3 regions of the Pseudoalteromonas sp. SR43-3 genome follow, and region 1 is predicted to be linked to each of the others. Evidence: predicted binding sites of a transcription regulator. Region 1 holds the regulator's gene; each other region holds the start of a gene.
What was found. The regulator FliA, encoded in region 1, starts transcription of late flagellar genes. The targets are predictions, from matches to a motif close to CTAAAGNTNNNNNNNNNNNNGCCGATA.
Positions count from the first base shown of each region.

Region 2: a site for FliA is predicted at 1,351-1,377, ahead of pomA (flagellar motor protein PomA). Genes of this name have one in related genera too.
Region 3: a site for FliA is predicted at 1,497-1,523, ahead of H5088_RS19515 (DUF5610 domain-containing protein). Genes of this name have one in related genera too.

Region 1 covers NZ_JACJEC010000005.1:219,130-222,414, reverse strand. The annotation lists gene flhF (flagellar biosynthesis protein FlhF) at 1-424, shown strand, start outside; gene H5088_RS09060 (MinD/ParA family protein) at 417-1,277, shown strand; gene H5088_RS09055 (RNA polymerase sigma factor FliA) at 1,304-2,014, shown strand; gene cheY (chemotaxis response regulator CheY) at 2,055-2,438, shown strand; gene H5088_RS09045 (protein phosphatase CheZ) at 2,456-3,229, shown strand; gene H5088_RS09040 (chemotaxis protein CheA) at 3,245-3,285, shown strand, end outside.
Region 2 covers NZ_JACJEC010000026.1:38,111-41,395, forward strand. The annotation lists gene ispA ((2E,6E)-farnesyl diphosphate synthase) at 1-870, opposite strand, end outside; gene H5088_RS18790 (exodeoxyribonuclease VII small subunit) at 873-1,115, opposite strand; gene pomA (flagellar motor protein PomA) at 1,437-2,204, shown strand; gene H5088_RS18800 (flagellar motor protein MotB) at 2,207-3,127, shown strand.
Region 3 covers NZ_JACJEC010000031.1:1,404-4,688, forward strand. The annotation lists gene murI (glutamate racemase) at 1-262, opposite strand, end outside; gene H5088_RS19515 (DUF5610 domain-containing protein) at 328-1,467, opposite strand; gene trmA (tRNA (uridine(54)-C5)-methyltransferase TrmA) at 1,630-2,727, shown strand; gene H5088_RS19525 (DUF523 domain-containing protein) at 2,738-3,190, opposite strand; gene H5088_RS19530 (thiol:disulfide interchange protein DsbA/DsbL) at 3,250-3,285, opposite strand, start outside.

The sequences.
Region 1 (3,285 bases):
TAAACGTCTAGTATTAATTGACACAGCAGGTATGAGCCAGCGAGATTTACGTTTAACTGAGCAATTAAACACGTTAATGCGTAACCAACGTGTAGATATTCGCAGCTACTTAGTACTTAGCGCGACAGCACAAATTAATGTATTGCAAGAAACTGTACGTCACTTTAAAAAAGTACAGTTAAGTGGCTGTATTTTCACTAAGTTAGACGAATCATTAAGTTTGGGTGAGATTATTAGTATTGCGATTCAAAATCGCCTTCCAATAGGGTATCTTACTAATGGTCAACGAGTACCAGAGGATATTCGTGTTGCAAATGCTGAGAAACTAGTTAAAAAGGCTGAGCAATTATATTTAAAAAGAACAAAAGAACAACATTCAAGGCACCAAGCAGTGGCGCCAAGCACAGTAGGGATGTATGATTAACACAGTATTAGATCAAGCAAGCGGCCTGCGCAAAATGAGTCAAAACAATAACAACGGCGTAAAAGTTATCGCTGTAACCGGTGGTAAAGGTGGAGTAGGGAAAACAAATGTTTCTCTAAATACAGCTATTGCACTTGGGCAGCAAGGTAATCGAGTATTAGTGCTAGATGCTGACTTGGGTTTAGCAAACTGTGATGTGATGCTTGGTTTACGTGTAGAGCGTAACTTGTCACATGTCTTGTCTGGTGAATGTGAGCTTGATGAAATTTTAGTTGAAGGCCCTGCAGGAATTAAAATTGTACCCGCTACATCGGGTTCGCAAAGTATGGTTGAATTATCACCATCTGAGCATGCTGGGCTAATTCGTGCGTTTAGCGAATTGAATACCGAATTTGATATTTTAATTGTAGATACAGCTGCTGGTATTTCAGACATGGTACTGAGCTTCTCGCGTGCAGCGCAAGATGTAATGGTTGTTGTATGCGATGAGCCGACATCAATCACCGACGCTTACGCACTTATTAAAGTATTAAGTCGTGAGCACGGCGTTTATAAATTTAAAATTGTTGCCAATATGGTGCGCAGTATGCGTGAAGGCACTGAATTGTTTGCAAAGCTATCTAAAGTTACCGACCGCTTTTTAGATGTATCAATGGAGCTAGTAGCAACGGTTCCTTATGATGAAAATATGCGCAAAGCAACACGTCGTCAAAAAGTAATAGTAGAGCTCTTTCCAAATTCGCCAGCCGCTCTTGCGTTTAAAACGCTGGCAACAAAAGCAGTTAAATGGCCAATACCCAACCAACCATCTGGGCATTTAGAGTTTTTCATTGAGAAACTAGTAAACGGTTAATTATGACAACACTGGTGAATAGAGCTATGGGATATCAATCAACACAAAATTTAAATGTGATTGTTGAGAAGCATGCATCACTTGTTAAAAAAGTGGCATGTCATCTAATTGCTCGATTACCACCTAGCGTTCAACTTGATGACTTAATTCAATCAGGAATGATAGGTTTAATAGAAGCTTCCAAAAACTTTGATGCAACAAAAGGCGCAAGCTTTGAAACTTTTGCCGGTATTCGTATTCGCGGTGCTATGCTTGATGAAATGCGCCGTGGTGATTGGGCTCCTCGTTCAGTTCACCGTAAAAACAGGCAAGTTGCAGAAGCAATTACTGAGCTCGAAAGTAGTCTGAACCGCGAACCAACGGATATAGAAGTTGCTGAAAAACTTGAAATTTCGCTCAATGAGTACCATCATATTTTAAATGATGCGAATACGAGTAAAATATTAGGTATTGAAGACCTTGGTGTAGATGAGGATGTTATTACTCCCGTAGGCCAAGATTTAGCACAAGATAAACCTTTTAATAATGTTAAAAATGATAGGTTTAATGAGTCTTTGCTAAGTGCAATTAAGTCATTACCAGAGCGTGATGCAATGGTGCTTTCTTTGTACTATAACGATGAAATGAATTTAAAAGAAATAGGACATATACTCGATGTAAGTGAATCGCGTGTAAGTCAGATACATGGTCAGGCGATGATTAAGCTTAAAGCTAAAATCAATGACTGGATAAATTAGTAGTAAGTAAACAAAGGTTAATACCTCACTGGGGGATGTTTTGGATAAAAACATGAAAATTCTTGTAGTTGATGATTTTTCAACAATGAGACGCATTATAAAAAACCTGTTACGTGACTTAGGTTTCACTAACGTTCAAGAAGCTGATGATGGGTCTACAGCTTTGCCTATGTTGCAAAATCAAGTGTTTGATTTTGTAGTTACGGATTGGAATATGCCTGGAATGCAGGGTATTGATCTTTTAAGAGCAATACGTGCAGACGATAAGTTAAAACATATCCCTGTATTAATGGTAACGGCAGAGGCTAAAAAAGAACAAATAATAGCTGCAGCGCAAGCTGGTGTTAATGGTTATATTGTTAAGCCATTTACGGCTGGAACATTAAAAACTAAATTAGAAAAAGTATTTGAACGCTTAGGCTAATGATGGGGGAGAGGCTTATGCCAGCACCAGCTGCGCCTCAAATAACGTTAGAACAAGCTCGTCAGCTCGTTGTTTTTTTAGAAAATGATGAGCAAGACAAAGCAAATCAGTTGATTTTAGAGGCTGCATCTAAAGAGCAGTCTGAATTATTTGCTGAAGTTGGAAAGTTGACTCGTCAACTGCACGAAGCCCTTAAAAGTTTTGAGCTTGATACTCGCTTAACTGATATAACGACAGATGCGATTCCAGATGCTAAAAAGCGGCTTAATTATGTTATAGAAATGACAGAAAATGCGGCTAATAAAACAATGGATGCAGTGGAGGCCAGTTTACCTATAGCTCAACAGTTAGCGGACGAAATATCTCATATCAAACCGACATGGGATCGTTTAATGAGCCGCGAGATTGAGCTTGGTGAGTTTAAGCAACTTTGCCATAGCATCGATAAGTTTATGAACAACTCTCATCATAAGACTGATGAGCTTCAAAGCTTAATGACAAATGTACTAATGGCTCAAGACTATCAAGACTTAACAGGTCAAGTTATTCGCCGTGTTATCGAACTTGTTAGGGAAGTAGAAGAAAGTTTACTTCATCTTTTAACTGCGTTTGCTGAACAAGACGACACTAACAGCACCGCGAATAAAGTAGAACAACAAAAAATAAAAGAACCAGTTGCCACACAAACTTTAGCAGGTCCTGAAGGCCCTATTATTGATAAAGAATCGCGTAATGATGTTGTATCTGATCAAGATGAAGTTGATGATCTTTTATCAAGTTTGGGCTTCTAAGAGGAGAGTAACTGCATGTTTGAAGTCGATGAAGATATTTTACAAGACTTTCTTGT
Region 2 (3,285 bases), on a different contig from region 1:
TAGGTAATTTGCTAGCGACGCAAGAAGTGTTGTGTCAGCATCTATATTTGCCAACGCTTCATGGGCTTGTTGTATTAAATTTTGCGCCTTTTCTTTAGCGCCTAGCATACCTAATAACGCCGGATATGTCGCTTTATTCGCGGCAATATCGGAGCCTTGTGGTTTACCTAAAGTAACCGTATCGCCTTCAACATCTAAAATGTCGTCGTGTACTTGAAACGCCAGCCCTATAGCATACCCAAAAATGCTTAAATTTTCTAAGGTTTGTTGATCTGCCTTTTCACTGCACAGTGCACCAAGTGTAATTGCACAATTAATTAAAGCTCCGGTTTTTAGCTTATGTATTCGCTCAAGCTCTTGTACGGTAATTACTTTATCTGTTGCTGCTATGTCAAGACCTTGTCCGCCTACCATGCCCTCAAGGCCTGATGCGTGGGCAAGCGTAGCAATCATTTTTACTTGTGTTTGCGACGAGCATGTGAATTTGTGATTCGCAATAAGCTCAAAGGCGAGTGTTTGTAGGGCATCACCGGCTAAAATTGCATTTGCCTCGCCAAATTCTATATGGCAAGTAGGGCGGCCACGGCGTAAGTCGTCATCGTCCATTGCGGGCAAATCATCATGAACTAACGAATAGCTATGGATACACTCAATTGCAGCTGCAAGTACATGTAAGTCTTGCTGGTTTGCACCGAGCATTTTACCTGTGGCATAAACTAAAAATGGACGTAATCTTTTACCGCCATTAAATAATCCATACTGGGTGGCGTTCTTGACTGTTTCTTCAGTATCGAGAGGCTGTTTAAAATGCTGTTGTAAGGTCGCTACTACATCTTTTTGAGCACGTTCGATATAATTATTTATGCTCACAGCTATTCCATATCATTATCAAAATTCGTAAGAACTGACTTTTCGCCATTCCCCATCAAAATTGATACTTTTTGTTCTGCTTGCTGTAATTTACCTGATGAAGCACTTGCTAATGCAATTCCACGCTCAAATTGCTTTAACGATTGCTCAAGCGATAAGTCACCTTGTTCCATGTCACTAACGATTGTAGATAATTCTTCTAGTGCTTGTTCGAAACTTAAGTTTTCAGGTTTTTTAGTCGCCATCTTTATTTCAGCTTACATAATAAATTTAGGGGTCAATTTTAGGGGGAATGCTAAACTAGGTCAAAGGATGATATTGGTTTTTTACCTTTATAACGTTAAATTATATTTCAAGTGTATTAATAAAGCCTTAATAGCGGTCTGTTAGTTTAATAAATCAATTGATAATTAGGTAGCCCTTATAACTTGATCTAAAATAGTGCTAAAGGCTGCTTTTTATGTTTATTTATAAAAATGGCTTAAGCAATTCAATATGTTGCCGATAAGCAGTTAATAATAAAAGTTTATGATAAGGCCATTAAGCATGAAACTTCTGGAGGAAATGTGGATTTAGCAACCATAATCGGGATCCTAGGCGCAATTGGCTTAATTGTCATGTCTATGTTTATGAGTAGTAGCGGTGAAATGGCTATGTTTGCCGATGCTCCTTCTAGTGTAATTGTATTTGGTGGTTCACTTTTCATTGTTTTATCAAATTTCACCATGTCGCAGTTTTTGGGTATAGGTAAAGTTGTTGCTAAAGCGTTTATGTTTAAAATTGAAACGCCAGAAGAACTTATTGAAAAAGCAGTAGAACTTGCTGATTCAGCTCGTAAAGGGGGCTTTTTAGCACTCGAAGAAGCTGAAATCCCAAATCCATTTATGCGCAAAGGCGTCGACATGCTTGTTGATGGCCATGACGCAGATGTTGTTCGCGCCACACTTCAAAAAGACATCTCTTTAACCACTACTCGACATGAAATGGGTGCAGGCTTATTTAAGTCATTAGCCGATATTGCACCAGCAATGGGAATGATTGGTACTCTAATTGGCTTAGTTGCAATGTTATCTAACATGGATGACCCAAAAGCAATTGGCCCGGCAATGGCGGTAGCGCTTTTAACAACTTTATATGGTGCGTTTTTAGCCAATGTTGTGGCAATTCCTATTCAGGTAAAACTTGAACTACGTAAAGACGAAGAAGCTATGAATCAGCGTTTAATTTTAGATGCTATTTTAGGTATACAAGATGGCCAAAATCCAAAAGTTATCGAAGGTATTTTGAAAAATTACTTAGCTGAATCTAAACGCAAAGTAGATACCGAGGAGTAATTATGTCTGATCAAGAGTGCAAATGCCCACCACCAGGCCTACCAGCATGGATGGGAACGTTTGCCGATTTAATGTCACTGTTAATGTGCTTTTTTGTACTCTTGCTTGCGTTTTCAGAAATGGATGTACTTAAGTTTAAACAAATTGCGGGCTCTATGAAGTTTGCTTTTGGTGTGCAGAATAAAATTGAAGTAAAAGATATCCCTAAAGGTACCTCTGTTATTGCTATGGAGTTTACCCCAGGCAAACCAGAACCCACTCCAATAGAAACTATTCAACAACAAACAGTAGAAATGACTCAACAAATGTTAGAGTTTCAGGCTGGAGATGAAAGCTCAGCTGGCGGCAGGCAAGAACAGCGCGGGGACAAACGTGGTGGCGAATCTCGTAGTACTTCTCAAGAGCAATCGTCAGAGCAAGCAACTTCAGCGGCCGATCAGGAACAAACTAACGAGCTCGTTAAAAAAATCGCGCAGCAGCTTGAAAAGCAAATAATAGATGGCGCAATTGAGCTTGAATCTTTAGGGCAGCAAATAATTATTCGTATTAGAGAGAATGGTTCATTTCCTTCGGGTAGTGCATTTTTACAACCTAAGTTTAAACCCATAATTCAAGATATTGGTGTACTGTTAAAAGATGTACCTGGCGAAATAACTGTATCTGGCCATACCGACGATTTTCAGGTATCGAATGAGCTATATATTAATAATTGGGACTTATCGTCAAAGCGAGCTGTAGCTGTAGCAAGCGAGCTGCAAACGGTGCAAGGGTTTGATAAAAACCGCATGATGGTAGTGGGGCGAGCTGATACTCGTCCACTTGTTCCAAACGATTCAAATGAAGATCGCCGAAGAAACCGTCGAGTAGAAATATCAATCCTGCAAGGTAAGGCTAAAGAGTCTGCTCCTATTGATGTGCGCTAAGTTATTGCTTGTGTTATATTTCACTATGTTTGTTTTGATTTAAGGTACTTAATTGCCTTAAGTATCTTGGTAATTTCGTCATTTTAGCTTACAGTACATTTCCTTAACATATGTAATGGAGTGCCTGTGAAAATAATCAATAAATATTGCGACATGCC
Region 3 (3,285 bases), on a different contig from region 1:
TTTGGCGAACAGCGCTGAGTGCAGATGTAGAAGCTGTATTACACGCTATTACAATTAAATCGACGTTAAGCGTGTTGGCTTTGATGAAATGAATAAGTGAACATAATCGGTTAATTATAGTTTGTTGGGATTGAGCACCATAAGGTAGTAATGCATTATCCATAAAATAGCTGTACTGAGCATTGGGGATACTTTGCTTGATATGTTCAAGTACAGTAGTTCCACCAATACCTGAATCAAAGACCATTATATGCGCTGACAAACTACCGTTCCTACTTTACTTTAAGATCGGCAGTTTGCCATGAGGTTTTTATAAAAGAAAGTAGTTTAACTTTGCGTGGCTTCTAAATCAGTAAGCCTGTCGGCTGCTGAATTTAACTGATTAAGGTTTTCGAACATAGACTTTGTATAATCTACTAACTTATCTATTTGTTCCTGATCTTGATTTAACCATTGGAGAATGCCAGCTAGCTGATTTTGTAATCCAAGCTCACCCGCTTTTTCAAAAGCATTTTTAAGGTCGTCATTAAAAGGGGCTAAACCCTCTGCTACTTGTTTTTCTGGTGCTGGTTTATATTCTTCATAGCTTTTAACTGTTGCTATTGTTTTTGTTTGGCGTAAATCCATAGAAAAAGCCACCAGCTGATCGCTGTCTAAACTCAGCTCTTGCGCTTGTTCAAATGCTTCATCTAAATCACCACCAAAAAAGGTTTTACTTAAATCTTGTAAGTCTTCCATCATCGCATTAATAGCTTCTTGCTCTTGCTCGTTTAAGTCACCATTTACCGACATCGAAAATGATACCTGTCGAGATTGCGATGATGAGCTTGCAAACGACTCACTATTACTATTTTGCTGATAGCCACTTGCCGATTGAGATTCAAATGCATCAGCAAAGCTAATACTTACCTCATCGCCTTCTGCTGTAGTAAATTTATACTCTGCATTACTCGTCATACTGACGTATTGGGCCTGGCTTATATTTACGCTGGCAGGTTGTGGGTTAAATAACGACTCTTCAAACTTATCCAGCCCATTGTAAATTCCCTCTTTGGACTTATTAATGCCCTCTTCCATGTCATCATTAAATACGCCTGTACCTTTGAGTTCATCAACAGCGTCATCAATCCCTATTTGGACTCCTTTGCGCGCATCGCCTAGCATATCTTTGAGCTTTTCGTCATCAGCGCCGTTAGCTTTTGCTTTATTTACAGCACTACTTACAAAATCGAGTACGTTTTTTACTATTTCATCAAAATCAAATAGTGGTTTATCTGCTTTTTTTTCTGCGATAGGTAATCCAAGCTGCTCAGCCATTTTATCGCCAAGCACCTTTGCGGCCAACTCTCGGCCTCGTTGTTGATAGCTATCTTGAGGAGACGTAATTGTAGGTTGCTGTATATCAGCTTTATTATTGAATTTATTGATGTTGTTGTTTGGCGTAAAGCCATAATTACCTATTTTCATGATTCGTCTCCTAAGCGTGCGTAGTTTATTATCGGCTATAACAACAAAAACTAAAGTACAATGTTCAATAAAACAGCATAAATGCTAGCCAAAACTAGACAAATACGCAGCGCTCCCTACAATAGCGCCGATAAACAGATCTTAGATAAGGTAGTAGCGTTAATGGCAGTTATTAAAATAGATACCACACAGTACCAAGCGCAGTTAAGTGAAAAAGAGCAGCGAATTAGTACGCAGTTTCAACGTTTTGGTGTGGAGCAATTAGAAGTATTTAGCTCAGAGCCAACTAACTACCGCCAACGTGCTGAATTTAGAGTATGGCACGACGGTGATGATCTGTTTCACATTATGTTTGATCAACAAACAAAAGAAAAAATCCGTGTTGATACATTTGACCCAGCAGCGCCTCTAGTAGGTGAAATAATGCAGGTGATGATTGAAAATCTTAAGCCTTGTGAAATATTACGCCGTAAGTTATTTCAAATCGATTACCTATCAACGCTAAGCGGTGAAATTTTAGTAAGCTTGCTTTATCACAAACCACTGGATGATGAATGGTTAAGTGAAATTAAAGCACTGAAAGAAAAGCTTAGCAGTAAATACAAAATTGACTTTATAGGTCGTGCTCGCAAACAAAAAGAAGTACTAGGTGATGACTTTGTAACTGAACGTTTAACAGTTAATGGGCAAGAGCTTATTTATCAACAAGTAGAAAATAGCTTTACTCAGCCTAATGCAAAAGTAAATATTAATATGCTGGAGTGGGCACAAGATTTATGTAAACCACTTAAAAATGATTTACTAGAATTGTATTGTGGTAACGGTAACTTTTCAATTGCATTAGCGGGCTGTTTTAATAAAGTATTAGCGACGGAAATATCAAAATCATCTGTTCACTCTGCTCAATACAACATTGCTAAAAACAACGTAGAGAACTTAGATATTATTCGTATGTCGAGTGAAGAGTTTACTCAAGCAATGAATGGCGAGCGTACTTTCTCTCGTTTAGATGGTATTGATTTAAAAAGCTATGACTGCCAAACCATATTAGTTGATCCACCACGCGCGGGCATGGATGAATTAACGTGTGACTTAGTGGCTAACTACGAAAGCATAATTTATATATCCTGCAATCCTGAAACTCTTGAGCGTGACCTTGATCACTTAACACGTACGCATAACGTTAAGCGCTTTGCTATATTTGATCAGTTCCCTTATACGCATCACATTGAGTCGGGCGTTTTCTTACAGCGCAAATAACCAGCCAAAATTAAAGTGCCAGTACTTTTATAAGTGCTGGTATTTGCTCTTCACTAAATACTTGAATACCATTTTTTATTAATAATGCTGTAGTTAAGCCTAGCCCTTCGATTTTTACTCCGTGATGCTTTCCATCATATATTGTATTTCGTCCGCAAGAAGGGCTCGATTCTTTAAGTAGAGCAAAACGAACTTGATTCTTTTTACAGAGTTCTAGCGCTATATTAGCTCCAGTTTGAAACTGTTCTGTTACATCTTCTCCTAAATTAGTAACTACACTCCCCTGTATTATTTCAGCAGGAGCTCTAGGAGTAGGAAGCCCACCAGCGACCTCAGGACAAAACACAATTAATCTATTTTGTTTTTGCCACAAATTAAGCTGTGGATGCAAAATTGCGTGTCCTCTGCCATCGTAGCGAACAGGCTGCCCTAGCAAACAACTCGATACTAATATTTTTTCCATCGCTATATCCTTATAAAGCAAAAAAGCTCCTTAAGGAGCTTTTTTTGTTTTAGCTAAACTTACTTGTTAGCTAAGTAATTTATTAATTTGCTAAT